4 regions of the Serratia symbiotica genome follow, and region 1 is predicted to be linked to each of the others. Evidence: predicted binding sites of a transcription regulator. Region 1 holds the regulator's gene; each other region holds the start of a gene.

The links. The regulator PurR, encoded in region 1, represses purine synthesis genes. The targets are predictions, from matches to a motif close to CANGCAAACGTTTGCNTG.
Region 2: a site for PurR is predicted at 1,943-1,960, ahead of purH (bifunctional phosphoribosylaminoimidazolecarboxamide formyltransferase/IMP cyclohydrolase). Genes of this name have one in related genera too.
Region 3: a site for PurR is predicted at 3,815-3,832, ahead of cvpA (colicin V production protein). Genes of this name have one in related genera too.
Region 4: a site for PurR is predicted at 3,249-3,266, ahead of glyA (serine hydroxymethyltransferase). Genes of this name have one in related genera too.

What each region holds. Positions count from the first base shown of each region.
Region 1 covers NZ_CP050855.1:1,232,994-1,238,350, reverse strand. The annotation lists partial or broken gene SYMBAF_RS06265 (MATE family efflux transporter) at 1-627, opposite strand, end outside; gene SYMBAF_RS06260 (riboflavin synthase) at 836-1,474, shown strand; gene punC (purine nucleoside transporter PunC) at 1,611-2,789, opposite strand; gene purR (HTH-type transcriptional repressor PurR) at 2,908-3,933, opposite strand; gene cydH (cytochrome bd-I oxidase subunit CydH) at 4,253-4,342, shown strand; gene SYMBAF_RS06240 (C40 family peptidase) at 4,415-5,179, opposite strand.
Region 2 covers NZ_CP050855.1:3,098,017-3,103,373, reverse strand. The annotation lists gene purD (phosphoribosylamine--glycine ligase) at 1-170, opposite strand, end outside; gene purH (bifunctional phosphoribosylaminoimidazolecarboxamide formyltransferase/IMP cyclohydrolase) at 219-1,808, opposite strand; rRNA gene SYMBAF_RS15355 (16S ribosomal RNA) at 2,409-3,950, shown strand; tRNA gene SYMBAF_RS15350 (tRNA-Glu) at 4,140-4,215, shown strand; rRNA gene SYMBAF_RS15345 (23S ribosomal RNA) at 4,431-5,357, shown strand, end outside.
Region 3 covers NZ_CP050855.1:1,550,220-1,555,576, forward strand. The annotation lists gene yfcG (GSH-dependent disulfide bond oxidoreductase) at 1-386, shown strand, start outside; gene folX (dihydroneopterin triphosphate 2'-epimerase) at 513-884, shown strand; gene SYMBAF_RS07770 (UbiX family flavin prenyltransferase) at 930-1,502, opposite strand; gene purF (amidophosphoribosyltransferase) at 1,623-3,140, opposite strand; gene cvpA (colicin V production protein) at 3,162-3,662, opposite strand; gene dedD (cell division protein DedD) at 4,148-4,786, opposite strand; gene folC (bifunctional tetrahydrofolate synthase/dihydrofolate synthase) at 4,787-5,357, opposite strand, start outside.
Region 4 covers NZ_CP050855.1:2,214,020-2,219,376, reverse strand. The annotation lists gene SYMBAF_RS11120 (NAD+ synthase) at 1-1,106, shown strand, start outside; gene glnB (nitrogen regulatory protein P-II) at 1,128-1,466, shown strand; gene SYMBAF_RS11110 (hypothetical protein) at 1,522-1,755, shown strand; partial or broken gene hmpA (NO-inducible flavohemoprotein) at 1,836-3,040, opposite strand; gene glyA (serine hydroxymethyltransferase) at 3,385-4,638, shown strand; gene SYMBAF_RS11095 (DUF1007 family protein) at 4,918-5,357, shown strand, end outside.

The DNA.
Region 1 (5,357 bases):
AGCGTATCATAAGGAACATGAGCCAGTAGACGCTGCCAGTGGCCACGCCGCAGCCAACCCCCCTAATTGCGGCATGCCAAATTTGCCGTAGATAAAAATGTAGTTGATCGGAATATTGATCAGCAGGCCGATAAAGCCGATCACCATGCCTGGTTTAGTTTTGGACAAGCCTTCACACTGGTTGCGTATCACCTGGAAGAACAGATAGCCCGGAGCGCCCCACATGATGGCATGCAGGTAGCCGAGTGCTTTGCTTGCCAATTGTGGGTCGATGCTATGCATGGTGTCGATGACCCACTTGCAGTTGTAAAGTAAAACGATCAGCAGCAGCGATACGCCGCCAGCTAACCAAAAGCCTTGCCGTACCTGATGGGCAATGCGATCGCGCCGGCCAGCACCGTTAAGCTGGGCAATCACGGGGGTTAATGCCAGCAGCAGCCCGTGACCGAACAGGATCGCAGGTAGCCAGATTGAAGTGCCGACCGCCACTGCAGCCATATCCGTGGCGCTGTAGGCCCCGGCCATAATGGTATCCACCACCCCCATGGCGGTTTGTGATATTTGCGCGATGATTACCGGGATGGCGAGAACCAATAAATTACGCGCTTCTAGGAAGTACTTCTGCACGCATACACCTTTCTGTTTTATTTATGAGTGGGAGGGTTGCCGTGAGCAGACAACAATAATTAAACTTTATCACAGTGGAATTTTGTCAAAAGAGTCTACCTATTCGGCGTGTTTAAGCAAATATTGCGATCAAAGAGTTTTCAGTGGGTTTGGTTTTACGCGTAAACTGGCATAAACGCGTTAACTCGTTCAGAAAAAAGAGGCATATATGTTCACCGGTATTGTACAGGGCACCGCACCCTTGGTCGCCATTGATGAGAAACCCAACTTCCGCACCCATGTGATTGAAATGCCTGCCGAACTATTGTCTGGGCTAGAGTTAGGTGCCTCGGTTGCCCATAATGGTTGCTGCCTGACGGTGACCGCCGTGGAAGGCACGCGCGTCAGTTTCGATCTGATCAAGGAAACGCTATGCCTGACCAACCTTGGCGAATTGGCGTTGGGTGACAGGGTCAACATCGAGCGTGCCGCCAGATTTAACGACGAAATTGGCGGCCATCTAATGTCCGGCCATATTATTTGCACGGCAGAAGTGGCCAAGATTTTGGCTTCGGAAAATAACCGCCAAATCTGGCTACGTATGCCCAATGCGTCACTGATGAAATATATCCTGCATAAGGGGTTTATTGGCATTGACGGCATCAGCTTGACCATCGGCGAGGTGGTGAATAACCGGTTCTGCGTGCATTTGATTCCCGAAACGTTAGAACGCACCACGCTGGGTAGAAAACGTTTGGGCGACAAAGTGAATATTGAGATCGACCCGCAAACACAGGCGGTAGTGGACAGCGTTGAACGGGTGCTCGCTAGCCGTGAAGCAAGGTTATCGGCGACGTTCAAGGACTGACAAGCTGGCGAGTAATAATGTATCACTATCAGTGGAGCAAACGGCTAACGTTTATCAGGAAACGCTGGTATTAGCGCACAGACGCCGTTTTATTGCCCGATAAATTAGCCCAGCGATTAATAGTGGGCTAGCAAATTCACGCCGTGCCGCCAACTGCTTTTCCTCGTTGTAGCCAATAGCCCACCGCAGCCAACACCACTGTAGAAAACATCACCGACACTGTCGCCAACAATGGCTGCGAGATAAATGCCGATACCAGCATGCTGGCGACAAAGCACAGACCGAGCTGCAAAGTGTTTTGCAACGCTGCGGCTTTGCCACTGCTTTCCGGAAATGCCATTAACGCATTCGCCACCATTATTGGATAGCCAGCACCATTAACCAAGGCCATGATGCAGAACGGGATCAACAAAGTGGTCAGGGTTGGTTCGCCCAGCATCGCCACTAGATACAGTGCTGCGATGCTTGCGCCATAAGTTACTAACAACCATGGCAGCAAGGTTTTACCCTTAATGCGATTTAGTGTGGTACGGTAGCCATAACCCCCCAACAGGAAAGCTAAGGTTTGCGGCATATAGCTTAGGCCAATATCATTTGGGCTGTAGCCCATATCGCTGAGGATAAACGGCGAACCGGTCAGCCAGGCGAAAAATCCGGCCGAACCGGCGGCGAACATCGCAACGTTGCCGCTGAACACGGGCGATTTGAACAACTGCCAGAAGCTGACACTACTGTTGCTTTGACCAGCTGCGTTTTCTGACCGGGTGCTTTTCTTCAGCAGTAATGTTGGTAGCAGTAGCAGGATGGAGAAGCCCAATAGCACGGCGAAGATCATGCGCCAACTTGTCTGGTTCAGCAGCCAGGCACCCATCAGCGGTGCCAACGCGGGGGATAACGCGACCAACGGCATGATCGTGGCGAATATGCGCCTGGCTTTGCCCTCACGGTAGCGGTCAACCACCAGCGCCTGCCAGGTAACAGCGGCGGAGCAGGCACCAATCGCCTGAATAAAGCGCAATAACCATAGCTGCACAGCATTTTGTACCCATAGCATGCCGAGGCAACCTAAGGCGAACAGCACCAAGCCGAGCAGCAGTACTGGCTTGCGGCCCAGATGGTCGGAAAGCGCACCCCACAGTAGCTGTGCAAAAGCGAAACCCGCTAGAAATACGCTCAGGCTGACACTGATCGCACCGGCAGAGATCTGTAATTCCTGCTGCATGGCACTAAAGGCAGGTAGGTACATGTCGGTGGCCAGATAACCCAATATGCTCAGGCCAGCGAGGTAACCCATAAAGCCAAAGGAATTTCGCATGGTATTTCTCGTTAATATTGTGTGATCGCAAGTTTTAGTGTCGAGAAAAGAACGGACACCGACTGGCGCAGTCAGTTGAACATCGTGGATGGCTATTTGCTCATACAGCAGGCGGTGTTTAACGGCGGTAGTCGATGAATGGGCCATCGGCCACCGAACGGCGTTCAAGCAGTTTCGGGTGCACTTCGATCACCTGTGACTCCTCACGTTTACTGATAATGCGATCCAGCAACATGCTAAACGCCATTTCACCTAGGCGTTCCTTCGGCTGATGGATAGTGGTCAGCGCCGGGGTGAAGTACCTGGCATTACGCACGTTATCATAGCCGATCACCGAAATATCCTGCGGCACACGTAGGCCCAGTTCGTCAGCGGCGCAGATGGCTCCCATCGCCATGATGTCGCCACCGCAAAATACAGCAGTTGGCCGTTGTTTTTGTGACAGGATTTGATGCATTGCCTGATAACCGGATTCTGGCTCAAAGTCGCCCTGAACGATCCACTCATTGCGCATCTTAATATTAGCTTCCTCCATGGCTTTCAGAAAACCCTGGTGACGCCCGCCACCGGTGTTGCGCACCAGTTGGCCCGGAATGGCACCAATATCACGGTGGCCGCGCTCGATCAGATAGCGGCCAGCCAAGTAACCGCCCTCGAAGGCATTGTCGACGATGGTATCAGTGAAATCCCCCCGTGCAGCCCCCCAATCCATCACCACCATGGGAATAGGGCGATATTCTTCCAGCATGCTCAACAGTTGTTCTGGGTATTCCGAGCACATTATTAGCAGGCCATCGACGCGCTTTTGTGCCAGCATAGCCAGATAGGCGCGTTGTTTGTTCAGATTATTGTGCGAGTTGCACAAGATCAGCGTGTAGCCCTTGCTATAGCAGCTATTTTCCACTGCTTCGATCACTTCAGCAAAATAGGGGGCCTCACTTGATGTGGCCAGCAGGCCGATCGATTTGGTGTGATTGACCTTCAGGCTGCGCGCCACGGCGCTTGGCGAATAATGCAACTCCTTGATTGCAGCACAAACGGCCGCTTGAGTTTCTTCGGCGACGAAACGAGTCTTATTGATGACGTGCGAAACGGTGGTAGTGGAAACGCCAGCGCGTTTGGCTACATCTTTGATCGTTGCCATATAATAAATGACTCCTGAACTCACATTTTACAATATGCAAGTATAATGTTAATCGTTTACCTGCGTAGATCCTTCTCCAGAAAAGCGAAAACTGAGTTTTTAGAGTTGTGGCCTTCGGCGCTTAGTCTGGGGGAACACATGCCGATACGCAGTTGTGAACTGCGAATTTTGTCGCATATTGAGCAAAAGTGGAAGAGGGAGTCGGCACTATAAACTGGGAATGATAATAAGATTTTATTGGCGAATTGTGAGAATATAATTTGGCACATTAATTGTGCGCCTTTTATCCTTGAAAAAGCCTCCCAGAGAAGGAATAGTGATGGATACTGACCTGAAGATGTCGTTGCTTGCCACGTTATGTGTGTTGGCGGTGATTATTGTTTTCTGTTTCACCGCTGTGCTGAACTGACCGCTAGCATTAAACCTAAATAAAGGCGCAGTTACTGTGCCTTATCCAGGGTTCTTCAACGCATGCACAGCGTTAGCGAATGGTTTGTGGCGTGACTACCCGGCGTGCACCGATGTAGTGATTCTGCCAATAGTCGTTGTTGAGTTGGCTGATGCGGATCTCTTCACCGGATCGCGGTGACTGTATAAATTTGCCATTGCCGAGATAGACCCCGACATGATCGGCTACGTTGTGATTGTGAATGCGAAAGAACACCAGATCACCGCTTTCCAGTTCGCTTTTCTTGATTGGCGCAGCATGGCGTAATTGGTACATTTCTTTGGTGGTGCGTGGCATCTTGATTTTCACCACATCTTTATAAGCGTAGTAAATTAGACCACTGCAATCAAAGCCGGTATGGGGTGAACTGCCCCCCCAGTGATAAGGCTTGCCCATTTGGCCCATCAGCTTGGCCATCGCCGTCTGTTTGGCATGCTGATAACGTTTTTTATGTGCCAGGCTGAGCTTCAATGGTTTTACATCGTGTGGGTGTATAGTTTTGGAAATACCGGGTTGACGTTGGTGGTCATAGCGCTTTTTGTCACCCTTTCTCGGTGGGACTACTTTAACAGTTTTGGCTATTTTCTGGGTTTTGGCCTTCAACGGTAACCTAGCGCTAACTTTTACTTTTTTTCTGACTTTCACCGCTTTTCTTTTCTGGGGGTCATCTGGTTGCGCTTCATTAGCAGCGTGACTTTTGCGCTGCTCGGTGGTAGTACGCGCCTGCGGTACAGCATGCGCTAGATTGAAGAAGAGTTGTGTAAGTAGCAGCATGGAAAGTATAAGAATTAAGCGCATGTCAACATCACCAACTTTGACTTTAAACGGATACCGAAGGCTGACAGTATTCCCGAATTTTTCCATATACAACAGCGAAGACATTATAAATAGTGATCCATATTGTGAGAAAAAGTTAACGGCATATTTTTTTATTTAAAATCAATTAATTAGTTTTTTAAAAACACGAACAGAATTT
Region 2 (5,357 bases), 1.5 Mb from region 1:
AGCAGTGCCGGGATATCGGTGGCAGAGATCGCCACGTTTTCCAGCTTGGCTTCCAGTGCGGTGCCAGCGTTGCCCGGCGCGACAAAGACTTTATCCGCCAGCGGCGACTGGGCAACTTTCCAGGCTAGCGCATGCTCACGCCCGCCGTTACCGATAATCAAAATATTCATCAAGTGCTCCACGAATAGCGTGCACCGTAGCACACGAAATAAAAGGGATTAATGGCGGAAGTGGCGCATGTCGGTGAAGATCATCGCCATGCCATGCTCATTGGCGGCGGCAATCACTTCGTCGTCTCGGATCGAACCGCCCGGCTGGATCACACAAGTGATGCCGATCGCAGCAGCAGCATCAATGCCATCGCGAAACGGGAAGAAGGCGTCAGACGCCATGGCAGAACCTTTCACTTCCAGACCCTCGTCTGCCGCCTTGATACCGGCGATCTTAGCTGAATACACGCGACTCATCTGGCCGGCACCTATACCAATAGTCATATTGCCGCGCGCATAGACGATAGCATTGGACTTCACGAACTTGGCCACCTTCCAGCAGAACAGCGCATCGCGCAACTCCTGTGCGCTTGGCTGGCGCTCAGACACTACGCGAAGATCGTCTTCATTCACCATGCCCAGATCGCGATCTTGCACCAGCAGACCGCCGTTAACGCGTTTGAAGTCAAGACCGGCAACGCGATGCTGCCACTGACCGCAGGCCAGCACACGCACGTTCTGTTTGGCCACCAGCACTGTGCGAGCTTCTTGGCTGATGTTGGGGGCGATAATCACCTCCACGAATTGGCGGCTGATGATGGCCTGCGCAGTTGCGGCGTTCAGTTCACGGTTAAAGGCGATGATACCGCCGAACGCTGAGGTAGGATCGGTCTGATAAGCACGCTCGTAGGCTGCTAAAATGTCGTCGCCAATTGCCACACCGCAAGGATTGGCATGTTTGACGATCACACAGGCTGGTTCGGCGAACTCTTTTACGCACTCCAGCGCGGCGTCAGTGTCGGCGATATTGTTGTACGACAGCGCCTTACCCTGCAACTGGTCAGCGGTAGCCACGGAAGCTTCTCGCACGTTATCTTCTATATAAAAAGCAGCCTGCTGGTGAGTGTTCTCACCGTAGCGCATATCCTGCTGTTTGATGTAGTTAAGGTTTAGGGTGCGGGGGAAGCGGCCTGAAGGCTGTTTGGCATCACCGTGGTAGGCTGGCACTAACGTGCCAAAGTAGTTGGCGATCATGCTGTCATAGGCAGCGGTATGTTCGAAGGCTTTGATCGCCAGATCGAAACGGGTAGCGTATTGCAGTGAACCGCCGTTGTTATCCATCTCGGTAATGATGGCAGCATAGTCGCTACTCTTTACCACGATGGCGACATCTTGATGGTTCTTGGCAGCGGAACGTATCATGGTTGGGCCGCCGATATCGATGTTTTCGACCGCATCTTCCAGTGAGCAGCCCAAGCGCGCTATGGTTTGGGCGAACGGATACAGATTTACTACCACCATATCGATCGGTTTAATGCCGTGTTGTCTCATGATGGTGTCGTCTTTGCCACGACGACCGAGAATGCTGCCGTGGATTTTAGGGTGCAGGGTCTTGACTCGTCCGTCCATCATCTCCGGGAAACCGGTATAGTCGGAAACTTCGGTAACAGGCAAATTGGCCTCTGCCAGCAGGCGGGCGGTGCCGCCAGTTGAGAGCAGTTCAACGCCCCGGCTTAACAGCGCTTTGGCGAATTCAACAATACCGGCTTTGTCAGACACGCTGAGCAGAGCCCGGCGGATTGGACGAGGTTGTTGCATGGTTTTATCCCTTGGCTTTTGGAGTCGCAATATAAAGAGCGTTACGTGAATTTCCACCTTAATGAGGGGCGGTCAGGCACAAATTAAGGTCACGCTCCCGTAAAGGGGGGAACGTTTTTATCGCGGGGGATTGTAGCGAAAACGTTTGCGTGACGCTCGTAAATTTTCCGTGCAAATGGCGCCTGTGGATAAGTTTGTGCGCAAATGGGTATAAGGTGGGATGTTGCTGTGGAATGCAGCAAACAATCGTTTTTGTTGAAAATACCTGTTGCGGGCTGCCGAGAACGCCCTATAATGCGCCCCCACTGGCCCGGTATTTCGGCAGATACGCTGCCGGATCAGCAAGGGAAAAGTCAAAATAATGGCTTGACTCTTCAGAGGGAACGCGTAGTATACGCCACCTCAAGTTTGCCGCCGTGCTGCGGCTGACTTACCGCTCTTTAACAATTTATCAGACAATCTGTGTGGGCACTCCACAAGACGATATCCCGTCCCTGTTGGGACGAAAAAATATCAAGTCTTGAAGAGTGACTACCTGAAGTAACATTCATGCAGTAAATCTTTGAGCAGCGCTTCACAAGTTGAAGCATATCAAGCTTTGAATTGAAGAGTTTGATCATGGCTCAGATTGAACGCTGGCGGCAGGCCTAACACATGCAAGTCGAGCGGTAGCACAAGAGAGCTTGCTCTCTGGGTGACGAGCGGCGGACGGGTGAGTAATGTCTGGGAAACTGCCTGATGGCGGGGGATAACTAGTGGAAACGGTAGCTAATACCGCATAACGTCGCAAGACCAAAGTGGGGGACCTTCGGGCCTCACGCCATCAGATGTGCCCAGGTGGGATTAGCTGGTAGGTGGGGTAACGGCTCACCTAGGCGACGATCCCTAGCTGGTCTGAGAGGATGACCAGCCACACTGGAACTGAGACACGGTCCAGACTCCTACGGGAGGCAGCAGTGGGGAATATTGCACAATGGGCGCAAGCCTGATGCAGCCATGCCGCGTGTGTGAAGAAGGCCTTCGGGTTGTAAAGCACTTTCAGCGAGGAGGAAGGGTAATGTGTTAATAAGACATTGCATTGACGTTACTCGCAGAAGAAGCACCGGCTAACTCCGTGCCAGCAGCCGCGGTAATACGGAGGGTGCAAGCGTTAATCGGAATTACTGGGCGTAAAGCGCACGCAGGCGGTTTGTTAAGTCAGATGTGAAATCCCCGCGCTCAACGTGGGAACGGCATTTGAGACTGGCAAGCTAGAGTCTTGTAGAGGGGGGTAGAATTCCAGGTGTAGCGGTGAAATGCGTAGAGATCTGGAGGAATACCGGTGGCGAAGGCGGCCCCCTGGACAAAGACTGACGCTCAGGTGCGAAAGCGTGGGGAGCAAACAGGATTAGATACCCTGGTAGTCCACGCTGTAAACGATGTCGATTTGGAGGTTGCGCCCTTGAGGGGTGGCTTCCGTAGCTAACGCGTTAAATCGACCGCCTGGGGAGTACGGCCGCAAGGTTAAAACTCAAATGAATTGACGGGGGCCCGCACAAGCGGTGGAGCATGTGGTTTAATTCGATGCAACGCGAAGAACCTTACCTACTCTTGACATCCAGAGAACTTTCCAGAGATGGAGGGGTGCCTTCGGGAGCTCTGAGACAGGTGCTGCATGGCTGTCGTCAGCTCGTGTTGTGAAATGTTGGGTTAAGTCCCGCAACGAGCGCAACCCTTATCCTTTGTTGCCAGCGATAAAGTCGGGAACTCAAAGGAGACTGCCGGTGATAAACCGGAGGAAGGTGGGGATGACGTCAAGTCATCATGGCCCTTACGAGTAGGGCTACACACGTGCTACAATGGCGTATACAAAGAGAAGCGACCTCGCGAGAGCAAGCGGACCTCACAAAGTACGTCGTAGTCCGGATTGGAGTCTGCAACTCGACTCCATGAAGTCGGAATCGCTAGTAATCGTAGATCAGAATGCTGCGGTGAATACGTTCCCGGGCCTTGTACACACCGCCCGTCACACCATGGGAGTGGGTTGCAAAAGAAGTAGGTAGCTTAACCTTCGGGAGGGCGCTTACCACTTTGTGATTCATGACTGGGGTGAAGTCGTAACAAGGTAACCGTAGGGGAACCTGCGGTTGGATCACCTCCTTACCGAAAGATATTGATTTGTGTGGCGTGCTCACACAGATTGTCTGATGAATGTCGATGAGCAAGAAAACCCTTTCGTTGAAAGGCGCTAGAGGCGACTGAGTGGTTAACACCGTGGTTGCTTGACTTTGCCAGCAGAGTTGCGCCTTTACACGGAAATAGCCAATCAGCGATTTGCCAGGCAATTTCTGTGTCCCCATCGTCTAGAGGCCTAGGACACTGCCCTTTCACGGCTGTAACAGGGGTTCGAATCCCCTTGGGGACGCCATTGTGATAATGAGTGAAAGACATTATCACCGACTATCTCAAAGCTGACTTGCGAGTCGGGTTTGAGATAGTGCTCTTTAACAATCTGGAACAAGCTGAAAATTGAAAAATGACGGCTGAAGCTTATCCCTGCGTAGAGGTATTGGGGTAAGGGTCAAGCTGTCATGGTGACACTCACCTGTTTGCAATGCGAAGTGAGACACCTTCGGGTTGTAAGGTTAAGTGACTAAGCGTACACGGTGGATGCCTAGGCAGTCAGAGGCGATGAAGGGCGTGCTAATCTGCGAAAAGCACCGGTAAGGTGATATGAACCGTTATAGCCGGCGATACCCGAATGGGGAAACCCAGTGTGATACGTCACACTATCGTTAAGTGAATACATAGCTTGACGAAGCGAACCGGGGGAACTGAAACATCTAAGTACCCCGAGGAAAAGAAATCAACCGAGATCCCCCCAGTAGCGGCGAGCGAACGGGGGCCAGCCCAGAACCTGAATCAGCGGGTGTGTTAGTGGAAGCGTCTGGAAAGTCGCGCAGTAAAGGGTGATAGCCCCGTACACAAAAATGCACTGGCTGTGAGTTCGATGAGTAGGGCGGGACACGTGACATCCTGTCTGAATATGGGGGGACCATCCTCCAAGGCTAAATACTCCTGACTGACCGATAGTGAACCAGTACCGTGAGGGAAAGGCGAAAAGAACCCCGGCGAGGGGAGTGAAAAAGAACCTGAAACCGTGTACGTACAAGCAGTGGGAGCACCGTTGAGGTGTGACTGCGTACCTTTTGTATAATGGGTCAGCGACTTATATTTTGTAGCAAGGTTAACCGCATAGGGGAGCCGTAGGGAAACCGAGTCTTAACTGGGCGAAGAGTTGCAAGGTATAGACCCGAAACCCGGTGATCTAGCCATGGGCAGGTTGAAGGTTGGGTAACACCACCTGGAGGACCGAACCGACTAATGTTGAAAAATTAGCGGATGACCTGTGGCTGGGGGTGAAAGGCCAATCAAACCGGGAGATAGCTGGTTCTCCCCGAAAGCTATTTAGGTAGCGCCTCGTGAATTCATCTTCGGGGGTAGAGCACTGTTTCGGCTAGGGGGCCATCCCGGCTTACCAACCCGATGCAAACTGCGAATACCGAAGCA
Region 3 (5,357 bases), 320 kb from region 1:
AAACCGGCAAGTTGCTAAGCAAAGGGCTGCGCGAGCGCGCCGCCACGCTACAGTGGCTGTTTTGGCAGGTGGCGGGCTTCGGGCCGATGCTTGGGCAAAACCACCACTTCAACCATTACGCACCGCAGCCCGTACCATACGCTATCGAGCGCTACCATCTGGAAACCAAGCGGCTGTACAGCGTGTTGGAAGCCGAACTGCAAAAACATCCCTACTTAGGCGGCGACAACTATAGCATCGCCGACATCGCTACCTATCCCTGGGTGGTGCCGCACCTACGTCAACGCATCAATTTGGCGGATTACCCAACGGTACGCAATTGGTTCGAGCGCATCAGCAAACGGCCAGCAACCGAGCGTGCCTACAAACTGGACGAACAAAGTTAACCCCAGGCTGGATCCCGTAATTAACCGCCAGCCGCGTTCACGTAGAATTGCGGGATACAACATAACCTTATTCTCCATTTTCCGTGTATGCTGAGCACCAATAATAAGACCTGTGGAAATTCTCTGATGTCATTTAGTCAACCCGATGCAATCATTCGTATTAAAAATCTTAGGTTGCGTACTTTCATCGGTATTAAGGATGAAGAAATCAATAACCGTCAGGACATCTTGATCAACGTGGTGATCCACTACGCGGCGGACAAAGCACGTAACAGCGAAAATATTAACGACACGCTCAACTACCGCACCATCACCAAGGCGATCATTCGCCATGTTGAAGATAACCGCTTCGCCTTGCTGGAAAAATTAACTCAGGATGTGCTCAATATCGTCAAAGAACATGCTTGGGTAACCTATGCGGAAGTAGAGATAGATAAATTACTGGCTCTGCGCTACGCCGATTCGGTTTCAATAACCATGAGCCACCGCCAGAAGTGACGCCACGCCGTGGGGCAACCATAGGCCAATTTGCCGATAACTCTGCTAGTTGGGGTCTTGCCAGCGGGTAAACAGATCTACTGGCAATGCAATGTCAAACTGATCGATAACCCGATTGACGGTCTGATCAATAATGTCATCCACGCTTTTCGGCAAGTGGTAAAACGCTGGCACCGGCGGCATAATCACCACGCCCATTTCCGCCGCCTGAATCATCAAGCGCAGGTGACCAAGGTGCAGCGGTGTTTCCCGCACACATAACACCAACGGTCGGCGTTCTTTCAATATCACATCGGCGGCGCGGATTAGCAGGCCATCGCTATAGCTGTTGACGATACCAGACAGGGTTTTGATCGAGCAGGGCAAAATCACCATGCCCAGCGTTTTGAACGAACCGGAGGAGATACTGGCGGCGATGTCGCGTGCATCGTGCACCACATCAGCCAGCGCCTGTACTTCACGCAAGCTCAGCGAGGTTTCCAGCGCCAGTGTCTGTCGCGCCGCATTACTTATCACCAAATGGGTTTCCACTTCCGCGACATCATGTAATGCCTGCAACAGGCGCACGCCGTAGATCGCGCCGCTGGCACCGGAAATACCGATGATAAGTCGTTTCATAAAGTAGACCTCTGCCTTGGAAATATAAGCTCAGTCAAACTTTGCCGCAATGGCGAGGGATAAGCAAGCCAGAGAAGGGCAATGCACCGCGACGAACGCCGCAGTGCACCAAGATAGCACTTAGCCTTCGTTATGGATTTCCAGATTTTCCGCTTCGCTCTGCCCACATAGCGCTTTAGCATCGTCGTTGCGTAGCGACGCCAAATACTCCAGATAGCTCTGGTCAACATCTTTGGTGACATAGATGCCATCGAACACCGAGCATTCGAACTGGGCGATATCCGGGTTCTCGTCACGCACCGCTTCAATTAGATCAGCCAAATTTTGGAAGATCAAACCGTCAGCACCAATGATCTGGCGGATTTCATCCACTTCACGGCCATGGGCGATCAGTTCGTTCGCGCTCGGCATGTCAATGCCGTAGACATTGGGGAAGCGGATTTCTGGCGCGGCGGAGGCCAAGTACACCCGCTTGGCACCGGCATCGCGCGCCATCTCGACGATCTGCTCTGAGGTGGTGCCGCGCACGATAGAGTCATCCACCAGCAGCACGTTTTTATCACGGAACTCGGCGCGGTTGGCGTTTAGCTTACGGCGCACTGACTGGCGACGAACCTGCTGGCCCGGCATGATGAAGGTGCGTCCTACATAGCGGTTTTTTACGAAACCCTGGCGATATGGTTTGTCCAGGATGCGGGCAATCTCCAGCGCGATGTCGCAAGACGTTTCCGGGATCGGGATCACCACGTCAATGTCCAGATCTTCCCACTCACGGGCGATTTTCTCGCCCAGCTTTTGCCCCATACGTACGCGGGCGCTGTAGACCGAAATTTTGTCCATAAAGGAGTCAGGACGGGCGAAATAGACATACTCAAACAGGCATGGATGGGTTTTCGGGTTCTCCGCGCACTGACGGGTGAACAATTGACCTTTCTCGGTGATGTAGACGGCTTCACCCGGTGCCACATCGCGCAGAAATTCAAAACCCAGCGTATCGAGCGCCACGCTTTCAGAAGCCACCATATACTCGTTACAACCGTCTTCAAGCTGGCGTTTGCCCAGCACTAGCGGACGGATGCCGTTCGGGTCGCGAAACGCCAACAAACCGTGGCCGATGATCATCGCCACACAGGCATAAGCGCCGCGCAGTTGCTGATGCATGGTGGCCACAGCGCTGAAAATGTTGTCGGCCCCCAAAGGATAATGCGTGAAATGATCCAGCTCGCTGGCAAGCACGTTCAGCAGGATCTCAGAATCGGAGGTAGTGTTGACGTGGCGGCGGCCCCCCTCAAACAACTTATGACGCAGTTCATGGGCATTAGTCAGGTTGCCATTGTGTGCCAGCGTAATGCCGAACGGCGAGTTCACGTAGAAAGGTTGAGCCTCCGAGGCACTGGAGCTGCCAGCCGTTGGGTAACGCACATGACCAATACCCATGTTGCCCTGCAAACGCTGCATATGACGTGCCTCGAACACATCTTTCACCAAACCGTTTGCTTTACGCAGACGGAACCCGTTTTGGGCATCAATGGTGACGATGCCTGCGGCATCTTGACCACGGTGCTGGAGCACCGTCAGCGCATCATAAATCGACTGGTTAACCGGTGTAAAACCGGCAATACCGACAATACCGCACATGCTGTTTTTTCCTCTAAGCCGCTACCGCCCCGGTAAATGGGCCGGTAAGAAACTCGACGTGCTTTGCAAGTAGTCAAAGAACCACCTGATGATATAACTAAATTGGGGGATAAGCTGCGACTGTTTCCAATCTGTGCTTTGCGATAAGCCGGTAAAGGTATCCAGGAAGAACAGGATCGCTGCAACGATCAGCACGCCACGCAGTGCACCGAAACAGATGCCCAACACCCGGTCAGTACCTGATAACCCGGTTTTCTCTACCAGAGAGCTAATCACATAGTTACCCATTGCACCAATGATCAGCGTCGCGATAAACAAAATGACGATCGCGATACCGTTTCGCACCAGTGCATCTTCAAAACGAGTGAAGTAAACCGCAAGGTAAGAGTAGAAATGGCTGGCAACGAAAAACGCACATCCCCATGTCAACAGTGACAATGCTTCGCGAACAAACCCTCGGATCAGGCTCACCAGAGCCGAAAATCCAATCAGCGCTATAATGACGTAATCAATCCAGACCATGAACTATCCCAATGATGAATCGCCCTTGCTCCCTTTATCTTTCTAGCGGCAGCCCTCAACTTACTCCCCGCCCCAGGGAACTGCTCAGTGACTACTTTGAGGCAACTTGAAATTTACCAGGCGCATCCAATTTGCGGCGAATTCTAACAGAAAAAGAAAACGTTTTCGTAGGGAATTTCCCACCACGTTATAAATAAAAATAGTCAATAAGGGCGTGTTCTCGCACCGCATTATAGAGAATACTGATAAACCACGACCCGCTCGATCACCATGCAACTTCTCGGCGGACGCTTCCACTTCGCCTGCCAAAACCAACTCGTTAGAGAGCGGGCATATTGATACGCTCATCTTTTAGGGTTTCGACAATATCAAGCTCTTTCATGTCAGCCATCACGCCTTTCACGCCCTCAGCGTCTTTCACCCTATCACTGAGGCCGCCTTCAAATGACCGTCAGCGGTGCTCACGGGCAATGGCGGGACATCGCCTAACGCACGCTATACGGCTTCACCTGCCCACTTAACCCGCTGATGGCATTCAGCGCCGACAAAGAAGACTGTAGCTTTTGCTTCGAGGCATCTGGGCCAACGTAAATGCGCGTGAGTTGCCCCTGAACCGGTGTCGATGGCACGGTAAAGACGCGATAACCAGACAAACGCAGCGAAGCGACGATCTCGTCCACCCTGGCAGCATTTTTCAGCGCCCCGAGTTGCACAACATAAGCTTGTCCAACCGGGGCCTGCTCTTTCACCGATTTCTGCACAGGAGCAGGTTTAGGTTTCGGCATTAGGTCAGGTTTCACATCGACCGGTGTCGGCAGGGGCATGGGCTTATGCACCGGCGGTGGCGTGTTTTGGTGCCCCGCCTGCTGAACCGCCACCTCAGGGGCTAGCTGATGTTCAACTAAAGCCTCTGCCCCCACTGTTGGCGGCGCGAGCAACGGCTGAGTGACTGGCGGCAGCATGGTGTTTTCTTCCACGTCTCCCGGCTTCGGCACCAATGGGATCGCCGCGAACTCATCCTCATAATGTTTTTTTTTGCCGTCCAACAGCCCTGGCAGGATGATGACCCCCAGCGCGACCAGAATTACGGTGCCAACCAGTCGGTTCTGAAATTTACTTGCCACTCACACTCCTCGCCTCTCGTCTAATGCCACCATCACCTGTGCCACGGTATGGAACGATCCACAGACGATAACAATATCTTGTTTATCAGCATCCTGCATAGCCTGCCGCCAAGCGGTTTCAACATCGATAAACTGGCGCGGTTGCATCAAATGCTGTGCCAGCAATTCAGCGCGAGCACCGCGCGGCTCGTCAAGCGGCGCACAATACCATTCATCCACCTGCGCGCGCAGGCAGGCCAACGTGCCGGCGATGTCTTTGTCCGACAGCATGGCGACCACAGCACGCACCTTGCCGCCGTTGCGCGGCAGCTTCGCCAGACGTCCAGCCAGATAGCTGGCAGCGTGCGGGTTATGCGCCACATCAAGGATCAGTCTCGGCTCTTGGCACACAAGTTGAAAACGGCCAGGCAGCATCGCCTGCTGTAGCCCGGCATGGATTGCCCGATGGTCGATGTCCAGCGAGGAATAGCTCAGCGCCGCCAGTGCGCTAGCGGCATTGACCAGCGGCACATTCGGCATCGGCAAACCAGCCAGCAGCGTTTCACCACCTTGCCACTGCCAGTGCTCGCCT
Region 4 (5,357 bases), 980 kb from region 1:
CCTCACCGTACCATTACGAGAAGCCTTACATCCGCAATACGCTGATGGTTGGTCACTGCCAGCGCACTCATCTGCCACTGGTCTACCTGAACCAGATCGGCGGGCAGGATGAACTGATTTTTGACGGCTGCTCCAAGGTATTTGACGCCGCTGGCAACATGACCCACCGCTTGGCCGCTTTTACCGAGCAGGTGGTTCAGCTTGAATTCAACGAGCTGGATGTGGTGCCGATGAGCGCACCGGCTACCCAGTTGCCGCAACTGGCTCAGGTGTATGCAGCACTGGTGCTGGCGGTACGCGATTATGTGACCAAAAACGGCTTCAATGGCGCGGTACTGGGGCTGTCCGGCGGTATTGACTCAGCACTGACGCTGGCGATCGCCGTCGATGCGTTGGGCAAAGATAGCGTGCAGGCGCTGATGATGCCGTTCCGCTACACGGCAGATATCAGCATCGCCGATGCTAAAGAGGAAGCTGAAATTCTTGGCGTGGAATTTGACATCGTCTCCATCGAACCGATGTTCGATGCCTTTATCGGACAGTTATCGCCGATGTTTGCTGGTACCGAACGCGACACCACCGAAGAAAACCTCCAGGCGCGCTGTCGTGGGGTGATACTGATGGCACTATCCAATAAGCGCCGCAGCATCGTGCTGACCACCGGTAACAAAAGTGAGATGGCAGTGGGCTATGCCACGCTGTATGGCGATATGGCTGGTGGCTTTGATGTGCTGAAAGACGTGCCGAAAACGCTGGTGTTCAAGCTGTCAGAATACCGCAACGGTGTTTCTTACGTGATCCCGCAACGGGTAATTGAGCGTCCGCCTTCCGCCGAGTTGGCACCGGATCAACGCGATCAGGACAGCCTGCCGCCTTACGATATTCTGGACGCGATCCTTGAGGGCTATGTCGAGGGCGACAAATCGGTCGCCGATCTGGTGGCCGAAGGGTTCGACGAGGCTATCGTACGTCAAGTAATCCGCCTGGTGGACATCAATGAATACAAGCGGCGTCAGGCCGCTGTTGGGCCGCGTATCACTGCCCGTAACTTCGGCAAAGACCGCCGCTATCCCATCACATCGGGTTTTGGCCGCAAAAATTGGTAATGAATGGGAGGAAAAAGGAAGATGAAAAAGATTGATGCGATTATCAAACCGTTCAAATTGGATGATGTCCGTGAAGCTTTAGCTGAAGTCGGCATTACCGGCATGACAGTGACCGAAGTGAAAGGGTTTGGCCGTCAAAAAGGCCACACCGAGCTGTACCGCGGTGCTGAATACATGGTCGATTTCTTGCCTAAAGTGAAAATTGAGATCGTAGTGGCTGACGATATCGTCGATACCTGCGTGGAAACCATCATGCAGACCGCCCAAACCGGCAAGATTGGTGATGGCAAGATCTTCGTCTTCGATGTGGCCTGTGTGGTGCGTATTAGGACCGGCGAACAAGACGAAGAAGCGATCTAATGCGATTGTCTACCGAGCGCGACCAGCTAGAACTTGGGTAGTGCTCGGCCTCCTGGTGTATTACCTCGCACGTCAAGATGAGCGCAGAAGAGATGTGCGCGTTGTACGGCCAAAATACCGCCAACCCCATTCCGACCGCGATGGTGATGGTGGACAACCTGCTAACCACGCTATGGGTGGAGGGCTGAATGCCGACGACGCGGGCTACGGCTGGGCAATGAACGACCAGCAGGCCACTGATCTGATGGCTATTTACGGGGGAATGGGGGCAACCGGGTTGCGCCGATAACCGAGCCGTTGGCGCAGGAGATGCGCAGGCTGCAACAGAAATAATGACAGGGCGCGGTTGGCAAACCGCGCCCTGATTGATTACAGCACTTTATGCGGGCCAAAGCATTCATAGTGGATACGTTCGGCCTCCACACCCATCGCCAGCAACTGTTTAGCCACGTGCTGCATGAACGGTACCGGGCCGCAGAAATAGTAGTGCATTTGCGGGTTGCTCAGTGCGTCACTCAGGGCATTGAGATCCATCAATCCTTGGCGGTGATAGTCGCGTCCTTCTACATCGTCTGCGCCCGGTTGGCGATACCAGATGTGGCGGTTCAGATGTGGCGGTTCAGATGCGGCATGCGCCCGGCGATATCTGCCACTTCGCCGGCAAAGGCGTGAACGGCACCGTTTTCTGCCGCGTGCAGCCAGTGGATTTCCGCCTGATGCTGACTGTCGTGCAAGGCATGCAACATGCTGAGCATCGGCGTCTGGCCAACGCCGACGGAGATCAGCGCGATCGGCGTTTCCGCTTCGGCTTCAAGGAAAAAGTCGCCGTGCGGCGGGGCAATATAAATCACATCGCCTTCCTGTGCCTGCTGATGCAGATAGTTAGATACCTTGCCCTGATCTTCACGCTTGACCGCGATGCGATAAAACTTGCCGTTTGGCGCGGTGGTCAGAGAGTACTGGCGGATTTCTTGGTACTCCAGGCTGTCGTGCTTGATGTAGACTGCCAGATACTGGCCTGGTTTGAAATCAACCACCTGGCCGCCATCGACCGGTGCTAGCTCCAGGCTGCAAATTACATCGCTCTGCGGCTGTTTTTTGACGATGCAAAAGGCGCGCAGATTGCGCCAACCCCCATTGTCGGTCTCGCTTTGCTGATAAATTTGCGCTTCACGCTGGATAAACACCTTGGCCAGCACGCCATAGGCTTTGCCCCAGGCATCCAGCACTTCCTGACTTGGGCTGAACATCTCGTCTAGCGTGGCCAGCAGGTGGCTGCCGACAATATCATACTGATCGGGCTGAATGTTGTAGCTGGTATGTTTTTGTGCGATGCGCTCCACTGCTGGCAGCAGCGCCGCCAAGTTTTCGATATTGTTGACATAGGCGCAGATGGCGTCGAACAGTGCTTGTCGCTGATCGCCGTTACGTTGGTTGTTCATATTGAAAATATCTTTCAATTCAGGGTGATGCGTGAACATGCGATCATAGAAATGGGCGGTCAACTTTGGCCCGGTGGCAGACAGCAAAGGAATAGTGGATTTGACGGTGGCGATGGTTTGGCTGTCCAGCATGGAAGCGCTTCTTAAAGACGATTTTTAATAATGTATTTTAAATGCATATTATTAGATTTGGCTGCGCAGGTAAATGACCCTGTTTTTATTAGGGTGGTTGCCAGCCAACGATCAGGCGCACAGAATATGAAAAAACCGCATCCTGAACATGAGAAAAAGTTCGTTGCTGGTAGGGGCGATTTATCGGATCCAAGTCTTGTGGAATCTTGTGCCAATCGTTTGCGTAAAAACCTCTGTCAAGCCCTATCCTCGCTAGAGGGAAACAGTTTACACTGTGGTTCAGTACCCAAATGGGGTGTTATTGGGTGATTTTTTAGTTAGCCGATTTAAGTCAGGAGATGTGGATGTTAAAACGTGAAATGAACATTGCCGATTACGATGCACAACTGTGGCGTGCAATGGAGCAAGAAGTAGTGCGTCAGGAAGAACACATCGAGCTGATTGCGTCTGAGAACTACACTAGCCCGCGCGTCATGCAGGCTCAGGGTTCACAACTGACCAATAAATACGCTGAAGGCTATCCAGGCAAGCGTTACTACGGCGGCTGCGCATATGTGGATATTGTTGAGCAATTGGCTATTGACCGCGCAAAGGAACTGTTCGGCGCAGATTACGCCAACGTACAACCGCACTCCGGCTCCCAGGCTAACTTCGCTGTTTACACGGCGTTGTTGCAGCCAGGTGACACTATTCTGGGTATGAACCTGGCGCACGGCGGCCACCTGACCCACGGCTCCCCGGTCAATCTATCCGGCAAACTGTACAACGTGGTGCCTTACGGCATCGACGAAAAAGGCCAGATCGATTATGACGATCTGGCTAAGCAAGCACAGGCCCACAAACCAAAAATGATCATCGGCGGCTTCTCTGCTTTCTCCGGCATCGCCGATTGGGCAAAAATGCGTGAAATCGCTGACAGCATTGGCGCTTACCTGTTCGTTGACATGGCACATGTTGCTGGTCTGATCGCCGCAGGCGTCTACCCGAACCCCGTGCCGCATGCACACATCGTTACCACTACCACCCACAAAACCCTGGCAGGCCCACGTGGTGGCTTGATCCTGGCGAAGGGGGGTGATGAAGCATTGTATAAGAAATTGAACTCGGCAGTGTTCCCTGGCGGCCAGGGCGGCCCGCTGATGCATGTGATCGCCGGCAAAGCGGTGGCGCTGAAAGAAGCAATGGAGCCAGCGTTCAAAATTTACCAGCAGCAAGTGGCCGACAACGCCAAGGCGATGGTGGAAGTGTTCCTGCAACGCGGCTATAAAGTGGTTTCCGGCGGTACTCACAACCACTTGTTCTTGCTGGATTTAGTTGACAAAAATTTGACCGGTAAAGAAGCTGACGCCGCTCTGGGGCGCGCAAATATCACCGTCAACAAAAACAGTGTGCCAAACGATCCGAAAAGCCCGTTTGTGACTTCCGGCGTGCGTATCGGCACCCCGGCGGTGACGCGCCGTGGCTTCAAAGAGGCTGAAGTGCGTGAACTGGCCGGTTGGATCTGTGATGTACTGGACAACATCAACGACGACGCCACCATCGAACGCACCAAGCAGAAAGTGTTGGATATCTGCGCCCGCTTGCCGGTTTACGCATAGTTCCACCCTCACAGTGAAAACTGCCTCGGCGCTGAGTCAATCAGTGTTAACAGACCCACACCCTATTGAGGCAGGGTTTGGCGAGGCAGTTAATTGTGGCATCCCGTGCCGCTCGCTTTATAAGTATGCGCGCTCTATGCCAATCCTGTTTTACCGTTTCATTTTCTGGGGAGCCATTAGCGCTCTCCCCTTTGAGCATACAGGAAGATGTCCAGTCTGCGGTGTTTTCATCGATATTCGAGATGAGCGCCGCTTTGATAACAGGGTGAAAATCCTTTGATGATGAAGTTACATGGTGCTCTGGTTGGGGTATGCCTATTGTTCAGTGTCAACGCTGCTGCTCACCCGCACAGCTTTATTGATATGAACACTACCTTTGTGGCTAAGGATCAACGGCTGGTCGGGTTGAAAATGGTGTGGGTAATGGATGAAATCACCTCAGCGGATTTGCTGTATGATGCGAAGAATGCCAAAAGCGATTCAGTCGTTTGGAAAAAGCTGGCGGCGCAAGTCATGGCCAACGTACTGGGCCAACATTATTTCACCGATATTTATCGCAATGGCAAACCGGTGAAATACCTCAATTTGCCGACTGAATACCACCTATCGCGGCGGGGCAACCAGGCGGTGCTGGAATTTGTGCTGCCACTAGCCGAACCACAACCGCTGGTGGGTAAACCCTTTGAGATCTCCACCTACGATCCCAGCTACTTTGTTGA